4 regions of the Eisenbergiella massiliensis genome follow, and region 4 is predicted to be linked to each of the others. Evidence: predicted binding sites of a transcription regulator. Region 4 holds the regulator's gene; each other region holds the start of a gene.
The links. Region 4 encodes HrcA, which represses chaperone genes, less so after heat shock. Its sites were predicted from a motif close to TGTTAGCACTCNNNNNNNNNGAGTGCTAACA; they were not measured.
Positions count from the first base shown of each region.

Region 1: the regulator HrcA is predicted to act here: its motif matches at 5,506-5,536, upstream of htpG (molecular chaperone HtpG).
Region 2: the regulator HrcA is predicted to act here: its motif matches at 4,250-4,280, upstream of DXC51_RS21960 (co-chaperone GroES).
Region 3: the regulator HrcA is predicted to act here: its motif matches at 2,184-2,214, upstream of DXC51_RS22660 (Hsp20/alpha crystallin family protein).

Region 1 covers NZ_QVLV01000021.1:3,816-11,807, reverse strand. The annotation lists gene ilvD (dihydroxy-acid dehydratase) at 1-409, opposite strand, end outside; gene DXC51_RS22395 (GntR family transcriptional regulator) at 599-982, shown strand; gene DXC51_RS22390 (ABC transporter ATP-binding protein) at 1,081-2,016, shown strand; gene DXC51_RS22385 (ABC-2 transporter permease) at 2,022-2,681, shown strand; gene DXC51_RS22380 (DUF3592 domain-containing protein) at 2,696-3,106, shown strand; gene htpG (molecular chaperone HtpG) at 3,296-5,404, opposite strand; gene bilQ (bilirubin utilization transcriptional regulator BilQ) at 5,801-6,238, shown strand; gene bilR (bilirubin reductase) at 6,223-7,338, shown strand; gene bilS (flavodoxin family protein BilS) at 7,536-7,992, shown strand, end outside.
Region 2 covers NZ_QVLV01000020.1:33,008-40,999, forward strand. The annotation lists gene DXC51_RS21940 (adenine phosphoribosyltransferase) at 1-152, opposite strand, end outside; gene DXC51_RS21945 (YdcF family protein) at 344-1,087, opposite strand; gene DXC51_RS21950 (sensor domain-containing diguanylate cyclase) at 1,282-2,175, shown strand; gene groL (chaperonin GroEL) at 2,248-3,870, opposite strand; gene DXC51_RS21960 (co-chaperone GroES) at 3,915-4,202, opposite strand; gene DXC51_RS21965 (GGDEF domain-containing protein) at 4,613-5,539, opposite strand; gene DXC51_RS21975 (alpha/beta fold hydrolase) at 5,775-6,689, shown strand; gene DXC51_RS21980 (Smr/MutS family protein) at 7,119-7,370, opposite strand; gene DXC51_RS21985 (DUF2812 domain-containing protein) at 7,391-7,936, opposite strand.
Region 3 covers NZ_QVLV01000021.1:68,075-76,066, reverse strand. The annotation lists gene DXC51_RS22680 (YbaK/EbsC family protein) at 1-82, opposite strand, end outside; gene DXC51_RS22675 (pentapeptide repeat-containing protein) at 125-790, opposite strand; gene DXC51_RS22665 (Hsp20/alpha crystallin family protein) at 1,007-1,480, opposite strand; gene DXC51_RS22660 (Hsp20/alpha crystallin family protein) at 1,611-2,030, opposite strand; gene DXC51_RS22655 (GntR family transcriptional regulator) at 2,445-3,596, shown strand; gene DXC51_RS22650 (glycoside hydrolase family 2) at 3,738-7,253, opposite strand; gene DXC51_RS22645 (glycoside hydrolase family 43 protein) at 7,319-7,992, opposite strand, start outside.
Region 4 covers NZ_QVLV01000026.1:29,483-37,474, reverse strand. The annotation lists gene DXC51_RS24530 (GNAT family N-acetyltransferase) at 122-574, shown strand; gene dnaJ (molecular chaperone DnaJ) at 727-1,902, opposite strand; gene dnaK (molecular chaperone DnaK) at 2,004-3,875, opposite strand; gene grpE (nucleotide exchange factor GrpE) at 3,934-4,626, opposite strand; gene hrcA (heat-inducible transcriptional repressor HrcA) at 4,662-5,696, opposite strand; gene DXC51_RS24505 (DUF6465 family protein) at 6,043-6,582, opposite strand; gene DXC51_RS24500 (sensor histidine kinase) at 6,688-7,992, opposite strand, start outside.

The sequences.
Region 1 (7,992 bases), on a different contig from region 4:
CGGGAATATTGACTCTGGCCACCGCCTTCAGATGCGCCGGAATGGATTTGTCACAGGAAGAGGAAAGCAGCATCCCGTCCCAGGGCACAAACCCGGCATGCATCTCGATCATATCTGCGATCACTTCCCTTGACGCCAGCACCAGATTCATCCCGTCGTGTCCCTGCGCACAGCCGTCGCAAATATCCGTCACATGGAACTGCGCCGGATGCCCGCCCTTTTCATATACCCCATACACCGCCTGTGTGCTCAGCCCTGCCAGATGTACGCTCCCGGGATGGCTGTCCCCATAAGCGTCCTCCACCAGAATCTGCGGTTTTCCGATGTCCTCCTCATCCCAGCCGCTACCCAGCTGCAGCGCATCAAACTGCGCCCAGCCAAAACGTTCCTTTTCACTGCGTATTGCCATAGTAACCCCCTTTTTATCCTTGTATTCCGTATGTCTTGTATACCTATATTACAGGTAACTTCAGATTAAGCCTGCCGACGGAAAAAGTCAAGTACCATAATGCCCTGTATTCCTATTGACAATTCCCCCTGCAAAGTATATAGTGTGTATTAAGTTGATACACACTGATATTTCAGAAAGGTTCTCACGATGAAAATATTGATTTCCAACAGCTCCGACCTGCCGCTCTACCAGCAGATTAAGGATCAGCTGAAGGACGCCATCCTGCAGGGAGAGCTGAAGGACGGGGACAGCATGCCCTCTATACGCCGCTTTGCCAATGACCTGGGAGTCAGCGTCCTCACGATCCGCCGTGTTTACGATGAACTGGAGCAGGAAGGCTTCCTTGTGCAGCAGGTAGGAGTCGGCACCTTTGTTTCCGCTGCCAATGCGGAACTGCTACGGGATGCCAGACGCCGTGTGGTGGAGCAGAAAATGCAGGACGCCCTTGAATCCGCACGCGGGCTGCACATCCCCCGGGATGAGCTGCACGCCATGCTCGATATTCTTTATGATGATTTTAAAAATACCTGACAAACCATATTTTCCATCTCCGGCCGGCCCTGCCGGACGGCGCTTTACGTCCCTCCATCGCTTTACGTCCCTCCATCCTGTGAAAGGAGCTGTCTGCCATGAAAAATATCATAGAAGTTAACAATCTCACCAAGAAATATCCGGGCTTCACCCTGTCCCAGGCAAGCTTTACCGTACCCGAGGGCTGTATCACCGGTTTTGTGGGCGCCAACGGCGCAGGAAAAACCACAACGCTGCGTGCCATCCTCGGCCTTCTGCAGCCTGACAGCGGAGAAATCCGTCTTTTCGGCAAGCCGTGTCCCCTCCATCCCGGCACAGCTTCCGATTTCCAAAGGAACCTGCTTGCCGACCGCATCGGCGTGGTGCTCGGTGCCGGTGCTTTTTATGAAAACCTCACCATCCGGCAGATGAAGCAGGCAATAGCCCCCGCCTACAGCAGCTGGCAGGAGGATGAATTCCGGAAGCTGTCAAAGCGCTTCGGCCTGGAGCCCTCCCGTAAAATCAAAACCCTGTCCTCAGGCACCAAAATGAAGCTGGCGCTTGCGCTGGCCCTCTCCCACAATGCGGAGCTCCTAATCATGGATGAACCCACAGGCGGCCTGGATCCGCTTGTCCGTGACACCTTTCTCACCCTTCTGAGGGAGTTTATGGAAAAAGGCGGCCGCGGCGTGCTTTTTTCCACACATATTACCTCCGATTTGGATAAATGCGCAGACAATATTATTTTTATCGATCATGGAAAAATTCTGCTGGAGGAGGATAAGGACGCGCTTCTGGACAGCTGGCGCCTGGTCAAAGGTGACCGTGCCTCACTGACACCGGAAAAGGAAACCTTTCTGCGCTGTCTGCGGATTACCGATTTCGGTTTCACAGCAGTCACCGATCAGCCGGAGAAAGCAAGACAGCTTTTTCCGGAAGCACTGTTTGACCGTGCTTGCGTGGATGACATCACGATTGCCCTGTGCGAAGGCCGGCCGGATTCTTTAGAAAACCGCTGCGTCCTGTCACAGGAAATTACGGAAAGGAGGCTGTGAATCAGATGAAAGCACATATATCTCTGATAAAAAAAGACCTGTTCCTCATGGGTAACTATCTTTGCTTTATTCCTGTTTTTACACTGGTGCTCCCCTTTTTCTATTATTGGCGGCTGCCGGATTTTTCCCTGCAGAAGGGAACCGGCCTGCTCATTTTAATTGTGGCTTCCGTTTACAGCGAGTTCCTCGCTTATGAACAGATTTTCCTGAAGGATGCGGAGTATCCAAAGGCGCTCTCACTTCTGTGCGCTTCACCCTACCGCAGGAGGGATATTGTACTGTGCCGGTATTTTCTGTTCTGCCTGGTTTTCATTGCAACCGCGGTTATTTACACCATACCCGCCATGCTGCTGCCCTCCTCCTTCCTCCCCACAATGCCGGAATATGCCGTCGCTTTTTTCCTGAATACACTGTTGTTCTGCATACTTACGCCTCTCCAGTATCAGTTCGGCTTTGAGAATTCCAAGTTTGTCCTGGTAATCATTATCATGGCCTCCTGCTTTCTTCTGCCCGTACTGTTGAAAAAGAACGCGCTCCAGCCGGCCTGGCTGCTTACCCTGCCCTCCGTCCCTTTGTTCCTGGCGCTGCTTTTTCTGTGTGCAGTCCTGCTGTCGGTGTCTGCCACCGTGACAATATGGATTTTCGGCAGAAAAGAACTTATGTGAAAGGAAGTATACCAATGAGATACCCGTTCAACCAGCTTTGTTATATTGCAGGCATCCTGATGTTTTTTATGACACTGACGGAAATCCTCCGCCTGACAGTGGTTCTGCCCCGTTCCCGCCGCACTGCCGCCGTGGTGACCAAAGTACGTCCCGCCAAACCGGAGGATCTATCCCGGCGGAAGGCTGCGGGCTCTGGAAAAAAGAAGGCCTTACCTCTCATGGCATTTGTCACCTATTCCGTGGAAGGCCGGAATTATTTTTCCGGAAATGAAATTCCGGTCCCTGCCGGAACCCAGGTGGGAGATCAGGTGAAAATCCGCTATGCCGTCCATTTTCCTGACATGATAGTGGAACGCTCCTTTTCCAGGCTCCTGCTCTTTGCCGTCTTTTCCCTGCTTTTTTTCCTGCTTGGTTTTCTGGTGTAAATGAGATGGACAAAAAAACAGAAGCTCCTTCAAGCTAAAATGAACGCTGATAAAGCTGAAAAAGGTTACTGTTCACTCCGTGACCAGTAACCTTTTTCATTCCATATTTTTTATCCGGCAATACTTTTTCAGGTTCCGCCGTTTTCAGCGGACACTACTGTGCATCCCGGCTTTTGCATCACAGGAAGCTTATTTGGTCAATGCAACCATAATATCGTTGGAACGGTTAACGAACTTGGTCATAGCCTCCGCATCCAGCGGTCCCTGCTGCAGCTTGGCAAGATCGTAAAGCTGTTCGCAAATCAGTGCTTCATTCTTATTGTCCTTGTCGTCCTTATGCGCAATCACATACTCTACAAGGGGATGACTTACGTTGAGCACCAGGGTTTCGCCCTCGCCGCCGAACATTCCCATATCCATGCCGTTCATGGCGTACATTTTCATCATATCCTGCATTCTTCTGCTCTCTTCAGAAATGGTGAGGACGGAAGAAACCTTTTTATTTTTCAGCTTCTCAACCTTTACAGTCAGCTTGTCATTCTTAAGCGCCTTGCGGACCAGCTTCTGAAGCTCCTCGGACTGGGCATTCAGCTCTTCCTGAGTCTTCTTGGAGGTCTTTGCCTTGAAGGTATCCGTCAAATCCGCATCGATTCTCTGGAATTTGATGCCTTCATTCTTCATTTCCAGCTGATTGATGAAGGGCTGGTCAATCTGGTCAGGCAGCACGACAGCATCCATCTTGGCCTGCTTGAACATGTTCACGTACTGGCTCTGCACCTTCAGGTCGGTTGCGTAGTAGATGGTCTTTTCCTTCTTTTCCTCTTCTGCGCCTTCTCCTGCTTCTTCCCCGGCAGCTACTTCGTCAACAACCTCTGCCTCTACCTTTTCGCCGTTTTCATCAACAGCGCTGTCGCCTTCTTCCTTTTCATCCGGATCAACCTTGTTGACTTCCAGACAGTCAGGCAGCGTCATGTATTTGCCGTCCAGGTTCTTGAAAAGGATATAATCCGTCATCTTCTCGCAGAACTTGTCATCCTTCAGGCAGCCGAATTTAACGAAGGGACTGATGTCATCCCAGTATTTCTCATATTCTTCCCTGTCGGTCTTGCACATGCCGGACAGCTTGTCGGCAACCTTCTTGGTGATGTAATCGGAAATCTTCTTCACGAAGCCGTCGTTCTGCAGCGCGCTTCTGGAAACGTTCAGCGGCAGATCAGGACAGTCGATGACGCCCTTTAAGAGCATCAGGAATTCCGGGATTACCTCTTTGATATTATCGGCAATAAATACCTGGTTATTGTAAAGCTTGATGGTTCCTTCGATGGACTCATATTCCATATTGATCTTGGGGAAATACAGGATTCCCTTCAGATTAAACGGATAGTCCATGTTCAGATGGATCCAGAACAGCGGTTCCTTGTAATCCTGGAAAACCTTGCGGTAAAATTCAATATAATCATCCTTCGTACACTCGCTGGGATTCTTGGTCCAGAGAGGATGGATATCATTCATTACAACGGGACGCTTCTTGATTTTCAGCCTGACAGGCTTCTCTTCAGTTTCTTCGCCTTCCTTGGCATCCTCTTTCTTCTCAGGCTGGATGGTTTCCAGAACCTCATCCGTATCCAGCTTCTCAGCTTCATCGATGGTCTGGGTCTCCGGCGTGTTTTCCCTGGAAAGGAAAATCTCTACCGGCATGAAGGAGCAGTACTTCTTAACAACCTCCTGTGCCTTGTATTCGTTGCAGAACTGGAGGCAGTCCTCGTTCAGGAACAGCGTAATCTGTGTTCCCACCTTGTCCCAGGTGCCGTCCTCCATCTCAAATTCCGTACCGCCGTCGCATTCCCAGTGTACCGGAGCTGCTCCTTCCTTATAGGAAAGCGTATCAATGTGCACTTCATCGGCAACCATAAATGCGGAATAGAAGCCCAGTCCGAAATGGCCGATGATCTGATTGTCGTCAGATTTGTCCTTATACTTTTCAATAAAATCGGTTGCGCCGGAGAAGGCGATCTGGTTGATGTATTCCTCCACCTCATCCGCTGTCATACCAATACCATTATCAATAAATTTCAGGGTTTTCTCTTCCGGATTCACGATAACCTGGATTTCCGGCTTATAGCCGTCCGGTAAGGAATACTCTCCCATCACATCCAGCTTCTTTAATTTCGTAATAGCGTCGCAGCCGTTGGAAATCAGTTCCCTGTAAAAAATATCGTGGTCAGAATACAGCCATTTCTTAATAATAGGGAAAATGTTTTCGCTGTTAATGGACAAGCTGCCATGTTTTTCTGCCATAATTCATCACATTCCTTTCTTTTTTTCCACGGACTTTTTTCTTTTGTCCGGTTTTGCTCTAGGAATAAGTGTACTTCGATCTTTAAAAAAAGTCAATAGAAAATTAGCACTCAATTTAGTTGAGTGCTAACAAAAGTATGAAAAATATATAAAGAAAAAATAAACTCAGCTTTTATCTGCTTTCCCTTTGTCCGAACAAGCTGGGAATATTTGAATATCAGTTCTGATAAATTTGAACCGTTACTGTTATATTGTAAAACTGCAACTGTGAGTGTACTGAACAGTTTTCGTAAAACTAATATATTATACAAATTTAATTTAGTTGACAAAGTCAAGCAAACAGTATATATTTGACTTTGTCAATTAAATTATACTAACTAAAAAGGAGTCCTGTCCATGCATCCTTCTTTACCTCACTATATTTCCCTCCTGCGGAAGGATTTTACCGAATACTGCGGACAGAAGCTGTCCGAGCAAGGACTTTCCCAGGGACTGTTGTATTTTATTCTGTATATAGGAAAGCATCCCGGCTGTTCCCCCGGCGAGCTGAGCCGTTCCCTTCAAATGGATGCCGGCCATTCCACCCGTTCCCTTACCCGTCTGGAGGAAACAGGCTTTATCCTCCGCCAGGCAAATCCTGCGGATAAGCGTTCCTGCATTTTAGAGCTGACGGACAAGGGACAGGATGCCTTTGACTTAAGCCATGATTTGTTTGACCGCTGGGAGGCGGAGGCTGTCCGGGGCCTGACTCAGGAAGAGCACACACAGCTGCTTGCCCTGCTGCGCAGAATCCTGCCCGGGGAAAGGAAGGAACCACCATGTATGAAACCATAAACAGCCCTGTCACACTGGGCGGGCTGACCCTGAAAAACCGGATCATCTTCGCCCCTACCTCCATGGGGCTGAAAGAGGATGAACTTCTTGCAAAAATGGAAGCCATTGCCGCCGGCGGCTGTGCCATGATCATCATAGGGGATGTTCCCGTGGGAAAAAGGGGCTTCCATTCACTTTTTACCCGCAAAGGGGCCGCTTACTACCGCAGGCTGACAGCCGCCGCCCATGAACATGGCTGCCTGATCTGCGCCCAGCTGCATCAGTCGGACTCCGACTGGAAGGGCATGCTGCGTTTTCTTCCCGGCATCCTTACAAAACGAATTTCCCACGAGGGACTGCGCCGTCTGTTGAATGATCAAATATCCCCTTACATTACCGCGCTCCCTCCGGAAAAAATCCGCAGAATCACCTCCTCCTTCGGTTCCGCCGCCCTGGAAGCCAAAAAGCTTGGCTTTGATATGGTCCAGGTCCATGGCGACAGGATGTGCGGCAGCTTCAGCTCCTCCCTCTACAACAAACGCCAGGATTCCTATGGCGGTTCACCTGAAAACCGGGCGCGCTTTGCAGTGGAATGCGTTTCCGCCATCCGCAGCGCACTCCCCCAATTTCCCATAGATTTTAAACTGGCCGTGCGCAGGGAAAACCCGCATTACGGAAACGCCGGCATCCTGCAGGAGGAGCTTCCCATATTCGTGCCTCTCCTGGAACAGGCAGGCGTAACCAGCTTCCATGTTACGCTGGCCAACCACGGCGCTCTTACCGACACCATTCCGCCGGCCAGCCATCCTTTTTTCAGCCAAGAAGGCTGCTTCCTGGATTTCTGTGATGCGTTGCGCGGGCTGACCGCACTCCCCCTCTGCGGCGTGGGCGGCCTGGTCCATCCTTCTTTTATCGAAGAACAGCTTCAGAAGCACAGGATCGACTGCGCCGCCATGAGCCGCCAGCTCATCGCAGATCCGGATTGGGTGAAAAAGGTGCGGGAAGGCAGGGAGGATGCCATCCACTACTGTATCCGCTGTAATCAGGAATGCCTGGGCGGCATGCAGCAGCACCGGGGTGTCCACTGTATTTATGACGGTCAAATACCCTGTTGCAAGTAACAGAGTATAAGCTTGCAGCGCCGCAGAGCTACAGGCATTTGCCCCGCCGCAGTCACCGGATATCCATACAGGCATGGCCGCCTTGCTCGTTGCCCGCTGAAAAAAATGCCTGTAAAAACATTGCGTTTTAAACGTCAACGCATCACAATGCCGTATAAGAGCATAGGGGAAACCGCTCCGGCAGAAAGGAAAGAATCATGAAATATTCCGTTGTATTCAGCAGCCGCACAGGCAACACCGCACAGCTGGCACAGGCCGTCCTGGCCGCGCTTCCTCCGGAGGACTGTATTTATTCCGGCAGCCTTGATGAACTAATGCAGGCAGGAGAGGCTTCCGGCTGGCAGGAAGCCCAATATCTGCTGGCAGGCTTCTGGACCGATAAAGGTAGCTGTGATGAAAAAATAACCGCATTCCTTCAGGGAATCCATCATAAAAAGGTCTTTCTTTTCGGAACCGCGGGCTTTGGAGGAAGCGATGCCTACTTTTCCCGGATCCTTGAAAATGTAAGCGCACAGCTTCCTGATGACAATACGCTCCTTGGAACCTACATGTGCCAGGGGAAAATGCCTGCTGCCGTAAAAGAGCGCTATGAAGCCATGCTGGAAAAAGCTCCTGACAATGAAAGGGCCGCCGCCTTCCTCGCTAATTTCAGCC
Region 2 (7,992 bases), on a different contig from region 4:
TCAAAATCCAGATCCTTAACTAACTCCTGCATGGTGTCAATCGCCAGGTGCAGGCCGTCTGCATCCTGCAGAACGCTGGTCACATCCCTGAACATGACCCCTTCCTCCGGGAAATCCGGAATACATCTCACATATTCTTCCAGCTTTTTCATTCTGTCCTCTTTCCGCCGCAAACCGGCCTTTCTTTTACTGGGCTGCCGAATTGTCCCTGCCCTTTATGTCTTTTCCGGAAAGACTTTTTCCTTCTGGTCATTTTTCCCTAAAAAACTATTATTTATTATATTATTTATCCTTGTATAAGTCAACCGCCCAAAATGCCTGTATTTACAGGGTTTTTGACCTGTCACAGCGTCATATTACCATAGAGAAGGTCCTTCATTACGCCAAAAAATTCCCTGACCATGTTGTTCGCCTGCATAGGAATATCTGAAGGCGCCGCCAGTCCGCATACGGTCCTAAAGCCCTGCTTAACCGCAAGCCGCGTTCCCCGGTAGACATGGAAATTATTCGTAACAATCCCCACGCTGGCTGCTTTGGGAATCAGTTTTTGGGAGAATTCCAGATTTTCCTTGGTATTCGTGGACTTGTCCTCCATCACAATCCGTTCCGGCGCAATTCCTTTCGCAACAAGGTAATCAAACATTCCCTGCGCCTCGCTCACCGGCTCATTGCTTCCCTTCCCTCCTGAAACCACCACAAGCGTAGCTTCATTTTCTTCCAGGTAGGTCACCGCCGTATCCAGCCGCAGCGCAAGCGCTTTGCTCGGGCCGCTGTCCCGCATCTGGGCCCCGAGGACAATCAGATAATCCAGCCCCGGCTCCCCCTTGCTGTGAAACCTGCTGATAATCAGGCCTTCAATAAAAAGGAACACCAGAATTCCGGCCGCCAGCACGATTACAAGCAGCAGCTTTACCGCTGCCGGAAGACGGCTTATTATATTATTTTTCCACATCCAGGCCAGTGCCATAAAGCCCGCGCCGGCCGCTCCCCAGATCAGGAAAAACCAGGAACCGAAAACTCCTGATATCAGAATCCCCGCACAGTAAAGCAGGCACAATATCCCCACAGTTAAAAAAATATATGTCATTTTTATTTACACTCCTTTTTATCTTTTCCTTTATGGCCTTCTTATTTTAACACACTCTGTCCTTTCCTGTCCTGTTTTGTCATAAAAATACGTTCTGTAACGCGTTGTCTGCCGCTTGCGTCAATGATAACATTATGATATGTACGTGCCATGTATAGTGCCAGAAATAACAAGAAAGGCGGTGGTACAGACAAATGAGCCGGGAATGGACGAAAAACCCACAGAAGCTGGAAATCCTTCTGCAGAATTTTGCAGATATAATATGGGAATACGATACACAGGCAAAGGATCTATATCCGGAAACGGAATGCGCGCAGCGCTTCGGCCTGCCGCCTGTCATACATAACGGGGCGCAGGGGCTTGTTCAGTCGGGCATCCTGCATCCTGATTATCTGCCGTCGCTTTCCCATGTTTTCCGCTCGCTGGAATCCCAGGAATGCACACTGTCGGCAGAGCTTCTCTCCAGGCTTGGCGCCTGTCGGGATTACCGGTGGTACCGGGCGGTTTTTACCTCTTATTTGGACGATGCCGGGAATATGCAGGCAGTGGGTTTTTTTCAGGATATTGACAGCGAGGTGCAGCACAGGCTGAAGCTGCAGCATCTGGCAAATATGGACGGCCACACGGGAGTCTACAATGCAGCCGCCGGCAGACAGCTCATACAGAGCCGGCTGATGCAGCAGAGCCCCTGTACGCACAATGCCATGTTCGTCTTTGATGTAGACAATTTTAAAAGCATCAATGATACCTACGGACACTGCCAGGGAGATGAGGTACTGTTCCGTTTTGCATCCATTCTGCGGAATGTATGCCGCCGTACAGATACTGTTTTCCGCATTGGAGGGGACGAATTCGGGTTGTTCGCATACCAGACCTGTGACGAAGGGCTTGTGGAACGTGTCTGCAAAGAAGTACTTCTGCGCACCAGGGAACTGAACGGAAGCTGTGTTCCCGTCAGCGTAAGCATCGGCGCCGCAATCAATAAAGAGTATGCCCCTTCTTATTTTGATTATTACCGGGCGGCTGATAAAGCCATGTACCAGGCAAAGAAAAACGGAAAAGGCAGCTACGTAAAAACTATCTTCTAAAATTCCAGTAAACAAAAATCCGGCCACAGAAAATTCTGTGACCGGATTTAAACTTATAGGGTAACTGTTCAGTTACATCATTCCCATTCCGCCTGCTCCGGCAGGTGCTGCGGGAATATCCTCTTTGATGTCTGCAACAACGGTTTCTGTTGTCAACAATGTGGATGCAACGCTTGTTGCGTTCTGCAGTGCGCTTCTGGTAACTTTGGCAGGGTCAAGAATACCTGCTTCTACCATATTTACATACTCTTCCTTCAGAGCATCGAAGCCCATGCCTACTTCCATTTCTTTTACTTTGTTGATGATAACGCTGCCTTCCAGGCCTGCGTTTGCAGCAATGTGGTACAGAGGTGCTTCCAGGGCTTTGAGTACGATTCTTGCGCCTGTCTTTTCATCTCCGTCCATTGCTTCAGCCAGTTTGGAAACTTCCTTGGATGCATGGATATATGCAGATCCGCCGCCTGCGATAATGCCTTCCTCAACTGCTGCCCTTGTAGCTGCAAGTGCGTCTTCCATACGCAGCTTCGCTTCCTTCATTTCTGTCTCGGTTGCAGCGCCCACACGGATAACCGCTACGCCGCCAGCCAGCTTCGCAAGTCTTTCCTGAAGCTTCTCTCTGTCAAAATCAGAAGTGGTCTCTTCGATCTGTTTCTTAATCTGGGAGATTCTTGCCTGGATTTCATCCTTGCTGCCTTCGCCGTCAACGATAACCGTATTTTCTTTCTGTACCTTAACGGATTTCGCACGTCCCAGGTCTGTGAGCTGGGTTTCTTTCAGATCAAGGCCCAGTTCCTCGCTGATTACCTTGCCGCCTGTAAGGATAGCGATATCCTGAAGCATTTCTTTTCTTCTGTCGCCATAGCCGGGAGCCTTAACAGCTACAACGTTGAAGGTTCCGCGCAGTTTGTTTACAATCAGGGTGGTCAGCGCTTCGCCTTCCACATCCTCAGCAATAATTAACAGCTTGGCGCCGCTCTGTACAACCTGCTCCAGCAGAGGAAGGATTTCCTGGATGTTGGAGATCTTTTTATCTGTAATGAGGATATAGGGATTTTCCAGAATCGCTTCCATTTTGTCCATATCTGTGCACATATAAGCGGAAACATATCCTCTGTCGAACTGCATACCTTCTACCAGGTCGAGTTCTGTCATCATGGTCTTGCTTTCTTCGATGGTGATAACGCCGTCTCCGGAAACTTTTTCCATAGCGTCTGCTACCATTTCCCCGACTTCGTCATCTCCTGCGGAAATAGATGCAACTCTTGCGATCTGCTCTTTGCCGTTGATCTTGGCGCTCATTTTAGCAATAGCTTCCACTGCGCATTCGGTGGCTTTCTTCATACCCTTTCTGAGGATAATCGGGTTAGCGCCTGCTGCCAGGTTCTTCATTCCTTCGTTTACCATTGCCTGAGCCAGGACGGTTGCTGTCGTGGTACCGTCGCCTGCTACATCATTGGTCTTGGTGGCAACTTCCTTTACCAGCTGTGCGCCCATGTTTTCGAAAGCATCTTTCAGCTCGATTTCCTTTGCGATGGTTACACCGTCGTTTGTAATAAGGGGAGCTCCGTAGGATTTATCAAGAACTACGTTTCTTCCTTTCGGTCCAAGTGTTACCCTGACGGTATCTGCTAACTGATCTACGCCGGCTTCCAGAGCTGCACGGGCTTCTGCGCCGTATTTAATTTCTTTTGCCATGATTCAAACGCCTCCTGAATTTATGATTTTGGTTTCGTGTCTGCTTATTCAATTACTGCAAGAACATCGGACTGCTTTACGATGATGTATTCCTGATCGTCATCCAGCTTAACTTCCGTACCGGCATATTTGGAATAGATTACCTTGTCGCCGGCTTTCACTTCCATCTTAACTTCTTTTCCATCGATTACTCCGCCGGGGCCTACGGCAATAACTTCTGCCTGCTGGGGTTTTTCTTTGTTCTGTCCGGGAAGAACAATTCCGGATTTTGTTGTCTCTTCTGCTTCTAACTGCTTCAAAACGATTCTGTCACCTAAAGGTACTAATTTCATAAAAATGCCTCCTTAATGAATTCTTTCTTTCACCGGTTTTATTTTGTTGTTAGCACTCATCTTGCTTGAGTGCTAAACACTATACATATATTATGTTTTTGGTTTATTTTATGCAACGCCCTTTACAAGACTAAAAATGTTGTTTACTCAATATATCTTAATTTATCTCTTGTTTTCTCTCTTTTTCTTAATTTCACCGTTTTTTATAAATTTATTATAAACAAATTCCGGTGTTTTCAAACCTTAATACAATGAGGATTATTCTTTTATTTTCCGGCAGCAAAGCTTTTGCCCGGGCCGTCTGCCGCAGTCCGGCAAAAAAACGCGGCCGGCAGAAAAAATCTGCTCCGGCCGCGGCCATATTTTAATATTTTCCGTAACTGCCCTGTACCCTCATTGTTACCATATTTCTATCTTTGCAGCCCCTTCTCCAGACGCTCCCTGTATCCCGGCATATTCTTTTCATCAAATTTATCCCGGAACATCTCATACTCCGCCTCGGAAAACAGCGCCGTAAAATCCTCTTCCACGCTCGCCCTGTTTACCATGCCAATGGCAACGGAAGGCGCCAGTATGGCATCCTCATAAGCCCTGCAGGCCTCCCTGACCCGCCGGCAGTAGGCTTCTGCCTCACCATCCTCCGGCACTTCAATCACCACATAAAAAACATCGCCGTCCACACGGCCCATGACATACTCAGGTTTTGCTTCCTGTTTCAGAATTCCTGCCACAGTCTTTATCAGTCTGTCGCTTTCTTCATCGCCGTAGTTTTCGTTTACAAACTTCCAGTCATTGATATTCACACAAATCAGCGCATCCGGCGCAGTCCCCGTCTCAGCCAGCTCCTTCAGCCTGCTGTCAAAGCTTGGTCTGCTCAGAAGTCCTGTCAGCGCATCCACATGCTCCCCATGCTTTGCCTGATATCTGTCCTTCTCCAGCGCTTCCTCCAGTTCATCTGCATAAATGGCAGTTTCCCGGAATCTGTACTGCTTTTCTCCCAGAGAAGAATACAACTCCACGACATTGTCAAGAACGGCTTCTGCCGTCTGTCCGGCGGCCTGTTGATTCAGCTTTGCATAAAGATGGCCGATGGTTCTGTCCGCCACACGGATCTTCCGCCCCGGATCACTTACCACATCCGGTTCAAATCCGGAGAAATCACCAACGCAAACCACCTTTTCCCCGTGCCGCTCCGTAAGCAGCAGCTCTGTACCCAGCGCCTCGCACAAACTGCAAAAGAGCCTTTGTATCTCGTCCAGATCATATAAATTTTCCAGACTGTAGTATTTTATGTTTTCCTTTAATCTTTTTTCCAGGGAAATCAAACCGTATGCCATACCCTCGCCCTTCCTTCTGCCGGCTTATGCCCGCGTTCTGCTGTTATTTTACCGCGGCTGTACGGAGCATTTCCGCGCAGCAGTACAGCCAAAATTATTATACTTTTTTTCCTGCTTTTTGTCCAGTTCCGGGCAATGGGAGAAAAAATTGATTTTTGTCCGGTTGATTTTCTCCCGTTTGACACGGCCTGTTCCAGACGTTAGAATAAAAATAAATAGTTTTACGGGAGGGAATATGTTTATCAACGAACAGTCCTTAATAAGCCTCAACGGCATGCCCCAGTATGTTTCCATACGCGCACAAAAAAAGGATGCGCCGCTGCTGCTCTATCTTCACGGCGGCCCCGGAGATGCAGCGCTTCCATTAGTCATGAAATTCAACCGCGGGCTGGAGGAGAACTTCACCGTCGTTGTCTGGGAGCAGCGCGGCGCAGGCAAATCCTATTACCGTTTTGAGGACGGCGCGGTCACCATGGAAACCTTTCTTCAGGATCTCCTCTCGCTTACTGCCATTTTGCTGGAACGATTCCGTCAGAACTGCCTGTATCTTGTGGGCCATTCATGGGGCAGCGTTCTGGGACTTACCTTCACCGCGCGGCATCCTGAGCTGGTGAAAACCTACATCGGCTGCGGCCAGGTAGTCAACATGAAGAAATCCTGCCGCACAGCCTGTGAATACGCTCTGGCACATGCCGACAGTAAGTCCCTGGAACGGCTTCGGACAATAGACTGCACCTACACCGGTGACAACTGGCTTTCCGATCTGCTTTTTGTTACGAAGCAGGTGGTAAAGCACAAAGGTTCTCTTTATGGAAAAACCAATTACAACAAGCTGATCACTCCCTTCCTTTTTTCCGGGTGCTACTCCCTTCCCGATCTGCTCCGCCGGCAGAAAGGCAGCCTGCAGGCAATCCGGCATCTGTGGCCGGAACTGATGGAGACGGATTTTGAAGGCGTGACCCGTTTCGGCACACATGTCATATTTATAGAAGGCAGGTATGACAGCCATGTATCCTCTGAATTAGCCAGGGAATATTTTGAAACCATAGAAACAAAAAAGCAGTTTTTCTGGTTTGAAAAGTCCTGCCATTTTCCGCAATGGAGCGAGAATGACCGTTTCAACCGGCTCCTGGCTGAAGTGTTGTTATAGCTTGATTATCGTTATAGCCGCCCCTTTGTAAATTTATAAGACGCATAAAATGGCTTTTGATATTATAATGTCCAATCTTCCCGCCGTCCCGAACTGTTACATTATAAAAACGGAGCAGGCATTTATCATGCCTGCTCCTCTACATAATCCATATAGTCAGCCTCGTCTGCAAAAAGCATATACTGTCCGTTCACACATCCCATGTAACCTTCACCAACATAAAAACCTTTCATACCGCGGCTCCTTTCTGCTATCTCAACTAAAACGTTTCTCTGTTTCCAATGTCAGGTCTCTGTGAGCCCTTCCATAGTCTAAGAATAGCATATAATGAGTCCGATAATCGGGACTTTGGCTCTGTCCCATTCGTATTCCAGGCAGTATTTTTACAGGTTTTTATGATTTACTGAAGCATTTGCAGGACGGGAAAATTTAGTAGTCCCTCAGAACCAGCTCCGTGATGCCCGGATTATTTCCTCCCTGCACCCGGATAATTTTCGGTTCTCTGCCGTAGCCATATTCCTCCTGAAGCATACTCCGTATGCCCGTGCCTCCGTGAAACCCGTGAATTATCCGCAGCCTGTATACACTGCTGTCCGTCCTTTTCAGCACGGCATCTACCTCAGCTTTTGCCTGAAGCACATTTTTCCCATGAAGATCGATTTCAATAATGCCTGCGTTCATCCATCTGCCTCCCGTCTCAGTTAATTTATCCCATCTCCCAGGAGCTTCCTCTTCAGCTGGTGTATTCCCCACTGAATCCAACAGAACATCCCTACATAGATTATGATGAGAACGGGGCTTAAATAACCAGCGTTTATTCCCAGCGCCACATACAGCCCAAGCTGTGAAATTGCCAGGGCGCTCAGCAGATAGGCCAGCTTTTTCCATCTTTTTACAAGTTCCGCCAGAGATTCTGAATCCGTATAAATTTCATATTCTTCCTCCGGCGTTCCCGGAATGTACTGTTTTTTCAGGTAAATCCACCCATTGAAGGTTTTCCCCACGAACTCCCAGCCCTGTTCCTCAAACAGCTCCAGATAACGTCTTTTCTCTTCCGGGTCGTTCATTACGTCCGGGTTGTAATCAATCCTGTGACGATAAAGGATTCCCGGCTGCCTGGTATAAATACTGAAAAAACAGCCTCCTTTTATCAGCTGCCAGCCCTGTTCCGACATTCTGTCAAGGTCCTGCTCCTCCCTGTCATAATTCCATGCCATATAGCCTCTGAATGATACTTTGGTATCCATAAATTCTCCTTTCCGCATCAGCCTGCCGGATATGTGTTTCTGCGGGCCAAAATTTT
Region 3 (7,992 bases), on a different contig from region 4:
TGGCGCTGGAAACCTCAAATTCCAGAACCCTGCCGTCCGCATTCCATTTTTTCAAATAATTCCTTACCTTGTCAATTGCCATTTTCCTGTCTTCCTTTCCGCTGTCCGGCCTTTTTTACAGACCCTATTTTATAACAATCCCCAGCAGCCTCGCAAGCTCCGCCGCCTGATATAAATCCGTCACCGCTCCCCGCAGCTCCCCTTTTTCCTCCGATAAAACAATGCCCTCAATCTCATTCCCGCGAAGATCCATTCCCTTTAAGGGCGTATGGAAAAAACTGGCCCGCTTCAGGTTCAGCCCTTTCCATTCCATTTTCTTAAAACGGCAGTCCGCCAGATAGCTTTCCTGCATATCGCAGGCGTTCCATATCGCCGATTCCCACCTGGTTCCACTGAAATTGGCAAAAGAAAGGCCGCACTCCTCCATGCGTACCTCCTTCAGCAGGCTTTCATGGAAATCCGCACCCACCCCTTTTACTGAAAGGAATTCGCAGCGGCTGAAATAACAGTCGTCCAAGCGGCTGTTGGACAAATCGCAGGTCTTAAACCGCACATCGATAAAACTGGCTTTTTCGAAATTACAATGGAGGAAGGTACAGTTTTCAAAAATCACGCCTTCCAGATTTATTTTATAAAAATCCTGGTTTTCCACCGTCAGTCCGCGGATATGGCATTGCTCCACAGGCATATCCTCCCTGCAGGCATTGCCAAGAAGCGCCAGGCCGTCCTCTGCTTCCCTGAGCGAACGCCCCAGCTGCGGCGGCGCGACTCTTACCATTTTTTTCTCCATGCCCATTTCCCCCTGCATTATTTTCTGAGGATAAGTCTAACACAGTACGTGAAAAAGGAAAATGGCATAATTGCACAAACCTCCGCGAACAAAAAAAGGACACCGGCAAAGCGGGAAACGCTGCTGCGCCCGGCTTCGCCGATGCCTGTAAAGGAGGAAACTTCCAATTCCATATTATCCAAAACGATTGTCCGGCCTGCCCTGCGGCAGACGGAATCAGCCTTCAATTGCTATATAATTATGCTCTTCCACCTGTTTCTTTTCTTCCTTTTTGGGAACGGAAAGCTTCAGGATACCATGCTTGAAGCTGGCTTTAATATCAGCCTGTTCCAAATCCTCGCCAACATAGAAGGTACGGCTGCAGGCTCCTGCGTAACGTTCTCTGCGGATATACCTGCCTTTCTTCTCGTCTTCCTTATCCAGGCCCTTCTCTGCGCTGATTGTCAGATAGCCGTTCTCCAGCTCTACCTGAATCTCGTCCTTCTTGAATCCGGGCAGATCCACATCCAGTTCGTAGGAATTATCTGTTTCACGCACATCGGTCTTCATCAGGCGGGAAGCATTTTTGCCGTACAACGGATTCTTTTTCCCAAAGAACTCCTTGTTCAGCTTCTTCTCCCATTTATCATCAAACGGAAAATCCATGAAATCATCAAATAAATTCTCTCCAAAAATACTGGGCATCAACATAAGTCATTCCTCCATTCTTCTGAAATCAGACACCAGTTACCACAGCATTCTCCTCTTACAGCGGCCTTTCTCTATCCGGGCCGCTGCATCCGGCTTTATTGCCGACGGCCTTGTAAGCCTTGCCACTTTGTCAGCCTTCAATCGCAATGTGCTTATCTTCTTCCACCTTCGGCTGCGCTTCTTTCTTAGGAACGGAAATCTTCAGGATACCGTTCTCAAATTTCGCCTTGATATCGTCCTGCTTAATATCCTCGCCCACGTAGAAGCTTCTGCTGCAGGAACCCACATATCTTTCTCTTCTGATATATCTGCCATTCTCGTCCTTCTCACCGTTATCTTTGTTCGTGGAAGCGCTGATGGTAAGGTAGCCTTCCTTCAGCTCCGCCTTTAAATCCTCTTTGTTAAACCCGGGCATATCAATGTCCAGTTCAAAGCTGCCGTCCGTTTCCCTGATATCAGTTTTCATAAGGCTGTTCGTGTTGAAATTCCTGAACGGAAAGCTCATCCAGTCGTCAAATAAATTTTCTCCAAAAATACTAGGCATTAACATAATTATCGCTCCTTTTCTGTAAAATAAAAATTATCGTTTACATGTCTGGAACGCAGGTTCCGACTCCGGTATAAAAGTACCCTCATCTTTCGATGTTTATTGCTTTTTGTATCTTTGTCCTTTCCTTTGTTCTATTTGTAATATAACACGCATTATTAGCAATGTCAAGAGGTGAGTGCTAATTATTTTCTTTAATTTGTGGGGGCGGCTTTTCATAACGAAAGTTAAATTTGTGGAGGCAGAGGTTTAATGTTGGAGTTAGACAAAGTTTTATTCACCCTCCAACATCATAATATTTATCACATACACTAGCCACAGCACTTTCAATTTGATACAATAGATTTGTAGAAATAATTAATATATGTAATCACTAACTTTTGTTTATATTCAAAGCTAATATGCCAGGAGATAACGATGTCAATTCCCATGTACAAAAAGATTCAACAGGATCTATTTAATATGATTGCATCCGGCCAGCTGCGGGAAGGAGATAGAATTCCGTCCCAATCAGAATTGGTCGAGCAGTATTATGTAAGTGCCATTACGGCCAAAAATGCCCTGAATTCACTGGCAGACCGCGGACTAATCACTCGTATAAGGGGAAAGGGATCATTTGTAAGTAAAAGTCCTTATTCCATTTCCCGGACGGACAGTAATGACCGTCCTATTTCAATTGGTGCAATTTTCCCCAGCGCATCATCGCTCATTGATCAAACATACATGATGTATTTGAACGAGCTCTGCCAGAAAAATAATTACCGCCTTTACTCCTGCTGTTCTCAGGAGAATGTAAGAACTGAAAAAGAGCTTTTGAACCAGTACATAAAAAGCGGTGTCCAGGGAACCATCCTTTTTCCTGTAGTTACTGAAATGAACAGCCCTATGATTTCAAGACTGATCCGTGGCTGCGGTACAACAGCCCCATATCCTCTTGTTTTTATCGATCGCTATCTGGAAACTACCGGGGGATCCTATATTATTTCAGATAACCGGCAGGGATCCCGTTTAGCTGCGGATTATCTTCTGAATGCAGTAGGCGAACAAATTGCGATATTACACTTTCCCCTTTGCAACAGTACCGTCACTGAACGATATGACAGTTTTAGAGAAGCCTTCGCCAATGCAAGGCTTCACTTTACCCCAAAGAACGACTGTATGATAGATGATCTTCGGCTTCTGGACAAAAGCAATGAAAATCGTATTGAATATATCATGGCTTCTATTCTTCAGCATCTGCGCAAATACAGCCAGCTTCGCGGCTTTTTCTGTGCCAATGCAGAAATAGCACAGATTGCTTATTATGCTGTAATCCAAATGAAACGGACACCCGGTGTGGATTTTGAAATCGTCAGCTTTGATCCTCCCTATTTGCCTGGTGTCCATTTTATACAACAGGATTACCGTACTATGGTACAGAATGCGATAGATTTGCTGATTACACAGATCCGGGGGGATTTTACTGTTGTTCACACACGAATACCCACTTCATTTATTTACATGGACGCTCAGCCTACTCACACACAAAGCCTGCGCTATCTAATCAAAGGACCCAATCAGATTTACTGACTTAAAATATTTTTAGTTTACCTTAAATCTCTTAATATATAAAAAGGCACAGAATCATATGAAGCGATTCCGTGCCTTTTAAATCATACATTTTTCTTTTTATATTCCTGCTATTATAAGAGCAGGATTACAATACTATGTTTATGATTCAAATACAATTGTAGGATCCATACCATATCTGCCTGTATACCGGCCATAAATTGTCATACCGCCGCCGCTGCTTTTCAATATAAGTTCATGCACTCCTGCTTCCAGTGCATTCGTCGGCAGCTGTACTTCAAATCTTTCTCCGTAACCAAGGCGTCCAGTATTGCGGTAGTTATAAGGATTTCCTCCCTGTGAACCATTTGAGAACAGAGCACGCTCATCTGAAGGATCATCCTGAGGTTTTAGTGTATCCGTATATTTGCCATCCCAGTATACCTCTATCTGTGTCCCAAAAAGAATTTCATCCGTCACTTTAATGGCATTTTTACCTTCTCGCGCCCCTGCCTCCAAAATAAGCAGACTTGCCGTTATAGTTTCCGGCAGTTCTACAACATAGCGCAGTTCTCCTTTTCCGCATACACTGACTGCACAGACACCTTCTTCCTGGAAAACCTGTACATAGTTTCCATCTGCACGTGTATACATGCCAGGAGAAATTGTGATTTCACCCATCCGGTTGTCCATGCAGGCTTCCTCTATATAAAGCTGAATATAATTACGGCATAAAATATCTCCATCATCCTCTACATAGAAAAAGACATATGCCCCACGCATTTTTTCCGGGACAGTAAATTCAATAGTATCCTGCAGCTCCACAACGAATGGCTTAAAATCTATGGAACGTTCTATAGTAATAATTCCTTCTATATAACGTCCCAGCCAATCTATACCCGTTACAGTCACATGCAGTACGGGGTTTTTCATATCCCGCCATGCGAAATGGGAAGTATAAAGGTCAATACTCAGTTTTTGACCGGAATGTACATGTTCAATACGGTTACAGTCAGCTACGACCATATCCATATTATTGACCATATCATATCCCAGCGGATTCATATGATGATCCACATAGCCATAGTCACGTTCATAACGTTCAGCTGTCAGCGGCCCGGAATCCTCCATCTCATGTGATGCAACATTCATACGTAAATAGCCTGCAATTTTCTGAAACATTCGCAGCTGCATGTCAATTCCATTAATATGCAAAAATTCGCTGATAAAGATAGGTTTTCCTGACTGTATTGCTTCACCAACACAATGTGGTGCACGGACTCGATTAATATAGTTGTAGGTTGAACCAGGATAGCAGCTTTGTATCAACGTTTCCCAACGTTCTTTTGCCTCCCAATGCTCTGCAGGATAATAGTGAAAATCATTAATTTCACAAGCCTCCGTTTTACCAAACCCTGAGTTATCGCAGACAAGCACGTGAGGCCATGCCTTCTTTGCCCGATATCCATTATCCCGCAGGAACTGATAACGCAATTCATTTTCCCAGGGCGTACTTACATGGCAGCCTTCCACTCCCCATGATTCATTGATCGTAGAAACAATTACAATACTGGGATGGTTATGTAAACGTTCAAGCATGCCATCCAGTTCACGGTAATAAGCCTTTTGCCATCGGGGATCTTCCGGAGTTGCATAAAAATTTCCCGGATGCTCTGTCCATACCAGCAGTCCCCGCCGATCGCATTCATTGTACCAAAGTGGTTCATTCTCTTTAATATGTACGCGTGAGAGATTATAACCATATGCTATCGTTCGATCAATATCATAACGGATGGATCCTCGTTTGCCCTCTTCTCCCTCTTCATCAAGACTACGATAGGTATAGATACCAAAAGCATTGTAGCACTGATCGAGGATTCCGATCACATAAAACGGCAGATCATTTAGATAGAGATATTGATACTGCTCCAGTGGATCATCCGTATCCTCCGGACTATGTCCCGGCAGCCAACGGCATTCTACCTTACGCAGTCCCACATGACTTCTGACAGAGTCAATGCCTTTTCCACCAATTATAAGCTCTGAAAGAACTTCATATAACCTTCCATGACGATATTCCCAGAGTTTGGGATCATCTATGATTATTTCCGTTTTTCCCTCACCAGCGCATAGCGGAATATCCACCTGATATAACCTTCCTGTTTCCGGAGCTGTCAGGGTCATTTCTACTATCCCATCCGGTGCATTCTCTGCGGCCACTTCTGCCAATACTGCTGCATGCGTACATACGCCATTTGTAAAATCCAGTATAGGGGTCAGCCGGACGCGTGTCAGGTGAGCTTCTGCCCGAGGCTCTATCCACACACTTTGCCAAATCCCCGGAGCACTGGAAAACCAAAAAATCTGTTTTCCCATATTATGAGAAAGAATATCATGAGGAAACTGAACTTTCACCACCAGCACATGTACAGATCCAGGTTCCAGAAGTCCAAGGTCGAACTCCAGATCACTGTATTCATCCTCCCTCATTCCAAGATAATCATTATCAAGCCAAACATAAGTTACATTAGAGCTCGCACCAATATGCAGGATTATATGCTCGTTATCCGGAAAAGAATCCGGTATAGTAAAATTGCGTCTATACCATGCGTATTCTCCTGTTAAATGATAATTGTTAAACTGCGTATTCATCTCATGTAATGTACTGCCGCAAGCCAAATGCTCTTCACCAAATCCCATCAGGGAAGCCCAGGAAAATGGTACACGAATATGTCGATCATACTGAGGTGCATGTTCTTCATACCAATGCTCCTTCACTCCCACATTATTCGGATCAAACTGAAACTGCCAGGTTCCGTTAAGTGAAAGCCATCCATGCCCACTACGATCAAACATAGGACGGTTATACTCACGGCGTGGAGTAGTTTCCGGAGTCTGCGTCTGTAAATGAATACAGCAGGAATTCAATTGTCCGGGAATACAGCACAGTTCCCTGCGCGTAAAGAGAAATCCCTCTGCTGCCACGATAAGAACCTGCTTTCCACGTGGCACATTTTCCAGCGTAAAGAATCCCTCCTGATCAGTCAGCGTAAAGAAATGATCAAATCCCGCTAAATGAATTCCCGCACATTCCACAGGCCGTTCCTTGTTATCTAATATCTGTCCCGAAAGAGTACATATAGGTGCAAAACCATCTATCATAGCCCAGTCCAGATAAGCATGGCATGCTTCAAATCGCTCATGCCAAGGGAGTGCCTTAATTAATGCACGGGCATCTCCTGAAATTTCCGGAATATCTGCCTCCAGCAGAAAGTTATCAAATAGCTTTGCCGTATAGTGTTTTCCCTCTCTCTGCAGTGTCAGCCGGACCGGAAACGTCTTATTCCAGGCGACCTTTGCAACTACCAGCCATTTGGGCTGACCGCCGCTCATAAAGGCCTCACCATTCTGACTGCCTGAATGAACCCTCAGTTCAATTTGATCATTCGTTGCAGCAAGAAGCACGTATTTTCCAAAAGAACTGTTCCCGGCATAGAAGCCAACGCCGCACCCCATGCACTCTTCATCCCATCCGGTAAATTCAGCTGCAACAACACTGCTTTCCTGAAGAAAGGCGCGGCTCAGCAGACAATTTCCTTCATTCCATATATCATGCTCAGGAAGCGCAATGCAGGAATTTCCCACGTGATACGGCATCTCCAGGCATGGTGTTGTCATGTTGCAGAACTGCCATATGGATAAATTTAGTCCCTCGTCTGTAAAATGATCATATAACACGTCATTCACCTCAATTCGTATTGAACTCTTTTAACAAGTGTTCGTGCCCCAAAGGAGCCAACTCCTGCACGTCCATAAGGAAAAGGCCCATTTTCAGTTACAGTTACCAAACATTCCCCATCAACCCAGACAGCGATTGAACCACCATAGATCTCCATACGGATACAGTATTCTTTCCAGGGCAAAAGCAGACAACGCTGGCGCCACAACTCCTTTTTCCCAAAATTCATCCGCCAAATGAACATATCATTACCGTCAAATCCCAAAAAATATCCACGGTGCCCGATATGAACCTGCTCATGATAACTGGAATCCTCACTCACGCGAAGAAAAAGCCCGGAAGGATTATCCGAATCAAACTCATAAAATAAAATATCTGCTTCTATAAAACCATCTGTATGAAATCGATTTCCAAACCGGGAAAGTACATGCCCTTTGCGATCCATTTGCATGCCCTCCACACGATCAATACTGATATCTCCTTCGATCTGATCGGCTATATGGCAAAGCTCCAATCCACAATATTCTCTCTGTTCCGGTTCCGGAGCAGGGAATAATTCCATGCTGTAAAGAAGCACTTCTCCCTCCTTTACAGTCAGGCTGCATTCCTGCATTCCTGCCTCCAGTGTAATAACATTCATTTCCATACGCCGCATGGTTTCCATCCTGTCCAACCTCA
Region 4 (7,992 bases):
ATACTGGCATGAGGTTTACTATCCTTAACCACCGCGTCGGCTGCCGTCCGTATACGCGCGCGCAGAATACCGGATGGCACAGGTCCATGTGGGGAAAAAATCATTTTCAAGGAGGCCCTTTATGCAGATAATCGAATATTTTGAAGATGGGAAAAAAGAATGCTGGATAGAAAAAATCGGGAGCTGCAACTGGAGTGCAGCAAAATATCTGGCAGTGCTGCTCAGGGACGGCCGGTTTGAAACGGTGCTGGGAACAGGCGGCAAGCTTTTTCTTCTGTGCGATGAAGATGAACTTGTTTCCTTTGTTACCCTGACACATCAGGACTGTATCGATGATATCCGGCTGTTTCCCTGGATGGGGTTTGTATTTACAGCGCCTGAGTACCGGGGACACAGATACAGTGAGCAAATCATCAGCCATGCTTGTGAAGAAGCCAGGAGGCAGGGACATAAAAAAGTATATCTGGCTACGGATCATATTGGGTTCTATGAAAAATACGGATTTGTTTATATGGGAAACCGGCCGGATACGGGCGGTGAGGACAGCCGGATTTATTTTAAGCCGCTTTCCTGACAGCTGTATTCCATTCATACAGCGTTCTCTTATGCAAAGCGCTCCTAAGGCGCTCGTCTGTTATCTACCCGTTCCCTCCGGAGAAACGCCGCTATATACAAAAGGCAGCCCCGCGGGCTGCCTTTTGTTATCTGTCAGGAATCCGGAAATTCCTATTTCCAGAATCCTTTTTTCTTCTTTTCTTTCCCTTCCGCAGTTCCGCCATCGCCCATTCTCTTCGCCGCATTCAGGCTGTCGCCGGAAACTTCGTCGAATTTTCTGAGCAGTTCCTTGGCTTCGCCGGAAAGCTTGTCGGGTACCTGGACTACAAGAGTTACGTAATGGTCGCCGCGCACCTCTTTGTTACGCAGGTTGGGAACGCCTTTTCCCTTCAGGCGGATTTTGGTGTCCGTCTGGGTTCCGGGCTTCACATCATAAATAACCTTGCCGTCCACCGTATCAATAACTACCTCGCCGCCAAGAGCCGCTACGGCAAAGGATACAGGGACCGTGGAATAGATATTGTAATCCTGGCGCTGGAATATGGGATGACGCCCTACAATGACTTCTACAAGCACATCTCCCCTGGGGCCGCCGTTGACGCCCGGTTCTCCCATGCCAGCCAGACGCTTGCACTGGCCGTTGTCGATTCCCGCAGGGATATCCACCTCAAACCGCTTCTTCATGGGTACATAACCGCTTCCATGGCAGTCAGTACATTTATCTTTAATTACCTTGCCGGTGCCGTTACAGTCCGGACAGGTCTGTACATTGCGGACCGTGCCGAAGAAGGACTGCTGGGTAAACACCACCTGGCCCTTACCGCCGCACTTGGGACAGGTAATGGGCTGTGTGCCCTCCTTGGCTCCCGTTCCGTGACAGGTCTTACATTCTTCCTTTACATTCAGTTCTATGGTCTTAGATGTACCGAATACCGCTTCTTCGAAGGTTATGTGCACACTGGTACGAAGATTGGCGCCCTTCATGGGTGCATTGCTCGCCCTGCCGCTTCTGCGGGATCCGCCGCCGAAGAAATCACCAAATATATCACCGAAAATATCGCCAAAATCTGCGCTGTTGAAATCAAAGCCGCCGAAGCCGCCGCCACCTGCGCCGTTGTCAAAGGCTGCATGGCCGAACTGGTCGTACTGGCGCCGTTTCTCAGGATCACTCAGTATCGCATATGCCTCCGATGCTTCCTTAAATTTCTTTTCCGCCTCCGCATCTCCCGGGTTCATATCAGGATGGTATTTTTTGGCGAGGACTCTGTATGCTTTCTTAATGGCTGCGTCGTCAGCATTCTTCTCAACGCCTAGGACCTCATAATAATCTCTCTTTTGTTCCGCCATAAATATGCCTCCCTTGGTTCTGCATTCACCGCAGAATCATCTTTTTCTGAACGCAACACTAAGGGACACGGCAGTGCCCCCTAGTGTTGTATTTTTTAAGCTTAAACCTCTCTGAAATCACCGTCAATTACATCATCATCCGGTGCGGAGCCTGCGCTTCCGGCTGCACCGCCCATGTCAGGGCCTGCGCCTGCTGCGCCGCCGGCTGCCTGCGCCTGCTCATAAACCTTGGAGAACAGGGTCTGTGCGCTCTGCATCAGTTTTTCCTGGGCAGCCTTCATATCTGCAACCTGGGATTCTGTCATTTCCTGATCCTTGGTCTGATCCAGCAGAGTCTTCAGAGCAGCCAGATCTGCCTGTACGCTTGCCTTGTCAGCTTCCGGAATCTTGTCACCTACATCTTCCAGCGCTTTTTCTGTCTGGAATACGAAGGAATCAGCTTCATTTCTTGTGTCAATTGCTTCTTTTCTCTTCTTATCCTGAGCTTCGTACTCAGCAGCTTCCTTTACCGCTTTCTCGATATCACCTTCAGACATATTGGAGCCTGCGGTAATGGTGATGTGCTGTTCTTTTCCTGTGCCCAGATCCTTTGCGGATACATTTACGATACCGTTGGCATCGATATCAAAGGTAACTTCAATCTGAGGAACACCGCGTCTTGCCGGCGGGATACCATCCAGTCTGAACTGGCCGAGAGATTTGTTATCCTTTGCAAACTGTCTTTCACCCTGCAGTACGTTGATATCAACTGCAGTCTGGTTATCTGCCGCTGTGGAGAAAATCTGGCTCTTCTTTGTAGGAATGGTAGTATTTCTCTCAATCAGCCTTGTAGCAACACCGCCCATGGTTTCAATGGACAGGGACAGAGGGGTAACATCCAGAAGAAGGATATCGCCTGCGCCTGCGTCGCCTGCCAGCTTGCCGCCCTGGATGGAAGCGCCGATAGCAACACATTCATCCGGATTCAGGGTCTTGCTGGGCTCATGGCCTGTCATCAGTTTTACCTTATCCTGTACGGCAGGAATACGTGTGGAACCGCCTACCAGCAGTACCTTGCCAAGCTCAGATGCTGTGATTCCCGCATCTCTCAGGGCGTTCTGCACGGGGATTGCTGTTCTTTCCACCAGGTCATGGGTAAGTTCGTCAAATTTGGCTCTTGTCAGATCCATATCAAAGTGCTTCGGTCCATCTGCTGTTGCTGTGATGAAAGGAAGGTTGATGTTGGTTGTTGTTGCGCTGGAAAGCTCTTTCTTGGCTTTTTCTGCAGCTTCTCTCAGTCTCTGCATAGCCATCTTGTCGCCGGAAAGGTCGATGCCTTCCTGCTTCTTGAATTCGCTTACCATCCAGTCGATTACTTTATTATCAAAATCATCACCGCCCAGACGTGTATCACCGTTGGTTGCAAGTACTTCGATTACGCCGTCACCGATTTCGATGATGGAAACATCGAAGGTACCGCCGCCCAGGTCGTATACCATGATTTTCTGTTCTTTTTCATTATCAAGGCCATAGGCAAGCGCTGCTGCCGTAGGCTCGTTGATGATACGCTTAACATCCAGGCCTGCGATCTTTCCTGCATCCTTGGTTGCCTGACGCTGTGCGTCATTGAAGTAAGCGGGAACTGTGATAACAGCTTCGTTTACTTTTTCTCCCAGATAGTTCTCCGCATCTGCTTTCAGCTTCTGCAGAATCATTGCGGAAATTTCCTGCGGGGAGTATTTCTTACTGTCAATGTCTACCTTGTAGTCGCTTCCCATATGTCTCTTGATGGAAGCAACCGTTCTGTCCGCGTTGGTTACTGCCTGACGCTTTGCAGGCTCTCCTACCAGTCTTTCCCCTGTCTTGGTGAATGCGACAACACTGGGTGTTGTTCTTGCGCCTTCCGCATTGGCGATAACGGTGGGCTTTCCACCTTCCATTACTGCCACACAGCTATTTGTTGTACCTAAGTCGATACCAATAATTTTGCTCATGATTCTCCTCCATTCTACCGCTTAATACGGCTATTTCATCAGGCCATGCCTGAAATACTTAATTTGCCACCTTAACCATACTGTGTCTTACCACAGCGTCATGATATGTGTAACCCTTCTGGAATTCCTCCACTACGATGTTCTCACCGTATTCCTCATCCTCCACATGCATCACTGCATTGTGGAAATTAGGATCGAATTCCTGACCTGCAGCTTCGATGGGCTTTACTCCCATGTTGTCCAGCTCGGTCATCAGCTGTTTATATACCTTGTTCATGCCTTCCACAAAAGCGGAATCCTTTTCATTCTCCGGTACGGCTGCCAGACCTCTTTCAAAGTTGTCAACCACCGGGAGGATTTTCTCTATCACACTTTTTGCTCCGGTTTCGAACATTGCTGCCTTTTCTTTGTCGGTACGTTTTCTGAAGTTTTCAAATTCGGCCATCTGACGTTTTACCCTGTCTTCCAGTTCGTCTATTTTCACTTTGAAGGCCTCTTCTTTTTTATCTTTCTTTTTCTTTTTGAAGAATCCCTCTTTTTCTACAGAGGAATTATCCTCCGCCTGTTCGGAATCCTCCTGGGTATCCTCCGATGCCCCGGCTTCACCGCCTTCTCCGTTTCCTTCGGAAGAATCAGTATCCGCGTCTGCCGTTTCCTCTGTCCTGGGAGCTTCTGCTGTCTCTTCTCCGGCCTTCGCCTCAGAAGCAGTGTCCATCTCTTCTTCCAGATTACGGTTATCTTTATTTTCCATTTTCTGCTTCACTCCATTCTGTGTACCTGACACTTCTATTTTTTCTTATACAGCGTATCCAGCTGGCTCATGAGATTCTTCAGAATGCCCACGACTCTGTCGTAATCCATTCTCTTCGGTCCGATGATTCCCACCGTCCCTTTCATTCCTTCTCCCAGTTCATAGGTTGCTGTAACAATACTGCAGTCCTTCATTGTCTGTACCGGGGTCTCATCACCGATATATACCTGTATGCCGGTGCTGTTCTCATCAGCAAGTGTTTCCTGAACTATCTGGTTTAATGCCTGTTTTTCTTCAAATGTGGTAATAAGCTGTCCGGCCAGCTCCTTATCCGCCAGCTCCGGATATTTAAGGATGTTGTTGGTGCCGCTGGTATAAATCTCCAGGTCTTCATCCGCCTGAATGGCTTCCGCCACCGCATCGATAATTTCTCCCACCATGCTGCTGTGTATTCCTGCCTGCTGCTTCAGGTTGGCTATTGTCCCCAGATTAATCTCATCCATGGATTTGCCGTTTAAATGCGTATTCAGCAGGATGTTGAGCTTAAGCATGGTTTCCTGATCCGGCGCCTCGTCCACGTGGAGCATTGTGTTCTTAATCACATTGCCTTCCACAACGATAACCGCCAGCACCTGATGTTCATCCACTCTTGAAAGCTGAATGAACTTCAGCTTGTTTCCATGATAAAGCGGCGATGAAATCATTGCCGCATAATTGGTATTTACCGCAAGAACCTTCGCTACCTGCTGGAGAAGATGTTCCATCTTATCTTCCTTCTCCACGAGAAGCTCCTTCAAATCAGCGACTTCCCTGTCCTTCTCTTCCAGCATGCTGTCCACATAAAGACGGTAGCCTTTATCGGAAGGGATCCTGCCTGCCGAGGTATGAGGCTGAATGATATAGCCGAGCTCTTCCAGATCAGCCATCTCATTGCGGATGGTAGCTGAACTCAGGTTCAAATCCGTATATTTGGAAATTGTCCTGCTGCCCACCGGCTCTCCCGTCTCCAGATAGTTCCGGATGATAGCCTGCAGAATCTTCATTTTACGTTCATCCAGTTCGCTCTGCATTACCTCACCTCTTTTTTAAGTTGTTAGCACTCAACCCTTAGGAGTGCTAACACCTTCTGAACATACATTATCACTTCTCCCAAACGTTGTCAACTCGTTTTTTGAAATAAATTAGTGAAAAAAATATGAAAATCATGAACGTAAACTTAAGAAAAAATCAAATATCCCTGTATGAGGAAACATTTTCAAAAGAAACGCCGTATCCTTAAAGAGGCCGGAATCGGACGGATCAGACAAAAGATCCGCCGTTCCTGTCCGGATACGGCGTGTAAATGATGTGAAGTTATATGCAGCCTTATGCTGCGTCAGAACGGTTCTATGTAATACAGTCCTCTGTTCCCTGGGATCAGATGGCAAAGCTGCCGGTAACGTCTCCGTTGATTACATAATATACACTGCTCTCTTCCGGCTTTACATACAGTTCTACGGTTTTGAACTCTTCTTCGTTTCTGCCCAGGTCATATTTCCATACGTCCTTCGCAATTTTTACCAGATCCTCCGATGAGTAGGATTTTCCTGCAAACTGTACGGTTACTGTCTCTTTGATCTCTTCCCTGGCCGCTGCTTTTTTCGCAGGGGCTGCTGCGGGCTTCTCAGCCGCTTTTTTCACAGGAGCTTTCTTAACAGGCTCTTTCTTCACAGTTTCCTTCTTTACGGTTTCTTTCTTTACTGTCTCTTTCTTCACAGCTTCCTTTTTTACAGCTGTTTTCTTTGCAGGCGCCTTTTTGGCAGGTGCCTTTGCCTCTGCGGGCTCTTTTACGGCCGCTTTTACTGCTGGTGTTTTTTCGGGTTCTTTGGTTTCGATTTTGGGCGCATCAGCTTTTGCAGCGATTTTCTCAACAGGTTTTACAGTTTCCTTTGCTTCGGTTTTCTTCGTTTCTGCCATAATTTTTTCTCCTCCTTTAGACCCAGGTACTTTGTCCAAGCACAATACACATAGCAGTAATATACCTGAATATAGGACTAAGTTTACCGCAAAGCCGCGAAGTTGTCAACTTTTCGTCTGATTTCCCGGGATCGTCACCGCAAAACAGCTGCCTTTCCCCGGCTCGCTTTCCAGTTCAATATGACCGTTATAGTACTCCGCAATATGTTTTACGATGGACAGGCCGAGCCCTGTGCCGCCCATCTTTTTGCTGCGTCCTTTGTCCACGCGGTAGAAGCGTTCGAAGATCCTGTCCTGATCTTCCTTTCTGATTCCGCAGCCGTCGTCGCGGACACGAACGCACATATCCGTCCCCCTGGCGCTGATTTCAACCCATACATTACCGCCGGGATGGTTGTATTTGATGCCGTTGCTGACCAGATTCATAATCAGCTCCCGAAGCTGTTTGGCGCTGGCCTCTATGGAGACAGGCTCGCATTCCTTGTGAAGCGTTACCTGATATTCCGCGGCAATGGGTTCGACAGATTCAAAAATTTCCGTAAGCAGCGGCACCATTCGCACCGTGGAGTAGGTCACCTCCGCTTCCTTGGCTTCCAGCCTGGATATCATGAGGATATCATTGATCAGATTTGTCATATTGTCCGTTTCCTTCAGAATCCTGGCAATAAAATCCTTTTTGACGGCCTCATCCGTCACAAAGCCCTGATCCAGCAGCTCCGCATAGCCTCTCACCGATGTGATAGGGGTTTTAAGCTCATGGGAGGCATTGCTGAAAAATTCCTGGCGGATACGTTTTTCCTTTTCCAGGCGATCCATGTGCTCCCGGATTTCCTCCGCCATTTTCATGGTGGTTGCAGAAATCACGTTCAATTCCTTATATTTATAGGTTTTAAAGGTAAAGCTGGGATTGTCGCTGCGCACCTTTTCCATCTCCCTGGAAATCTCATTTAAGGGCGTGGTAATCGTATTTGTAAAACGCACGGCGATGACGACGCTCATGGCAAAAGCAATCCCTGTGCCCAGAAGAAGCACCGGGAAAATCAGTATCATGTAATCCAGCATATTGGTATAAGGAACCGCCATGCGCACCACATAGGGTCCCTTCTTGGAATGAACCGCCACATACAGCATGTTCTCTCCCAGGCTTTCCGAATTCCTGGTAGCAAAACCGGAGCCGCTGCGCAGCGCCTCTTTCACCTCTTCCCTCTCCAGATGGTTTTCCAGGGAATCCACCTGTTCAATTTCGTTGTCCGCCACTACCGTGCCGTCTTCACCGATAATGGTGACGCGGGAATTTTCATCCATGGTCGCTTCATGCAGACGGCTGAGCTGTTCCTGCAGATCCCCGTCATAATTCAGGGAATAGTCCACCACATGAATGGTATTCAGCATGGATTCCCGATTGCTTTT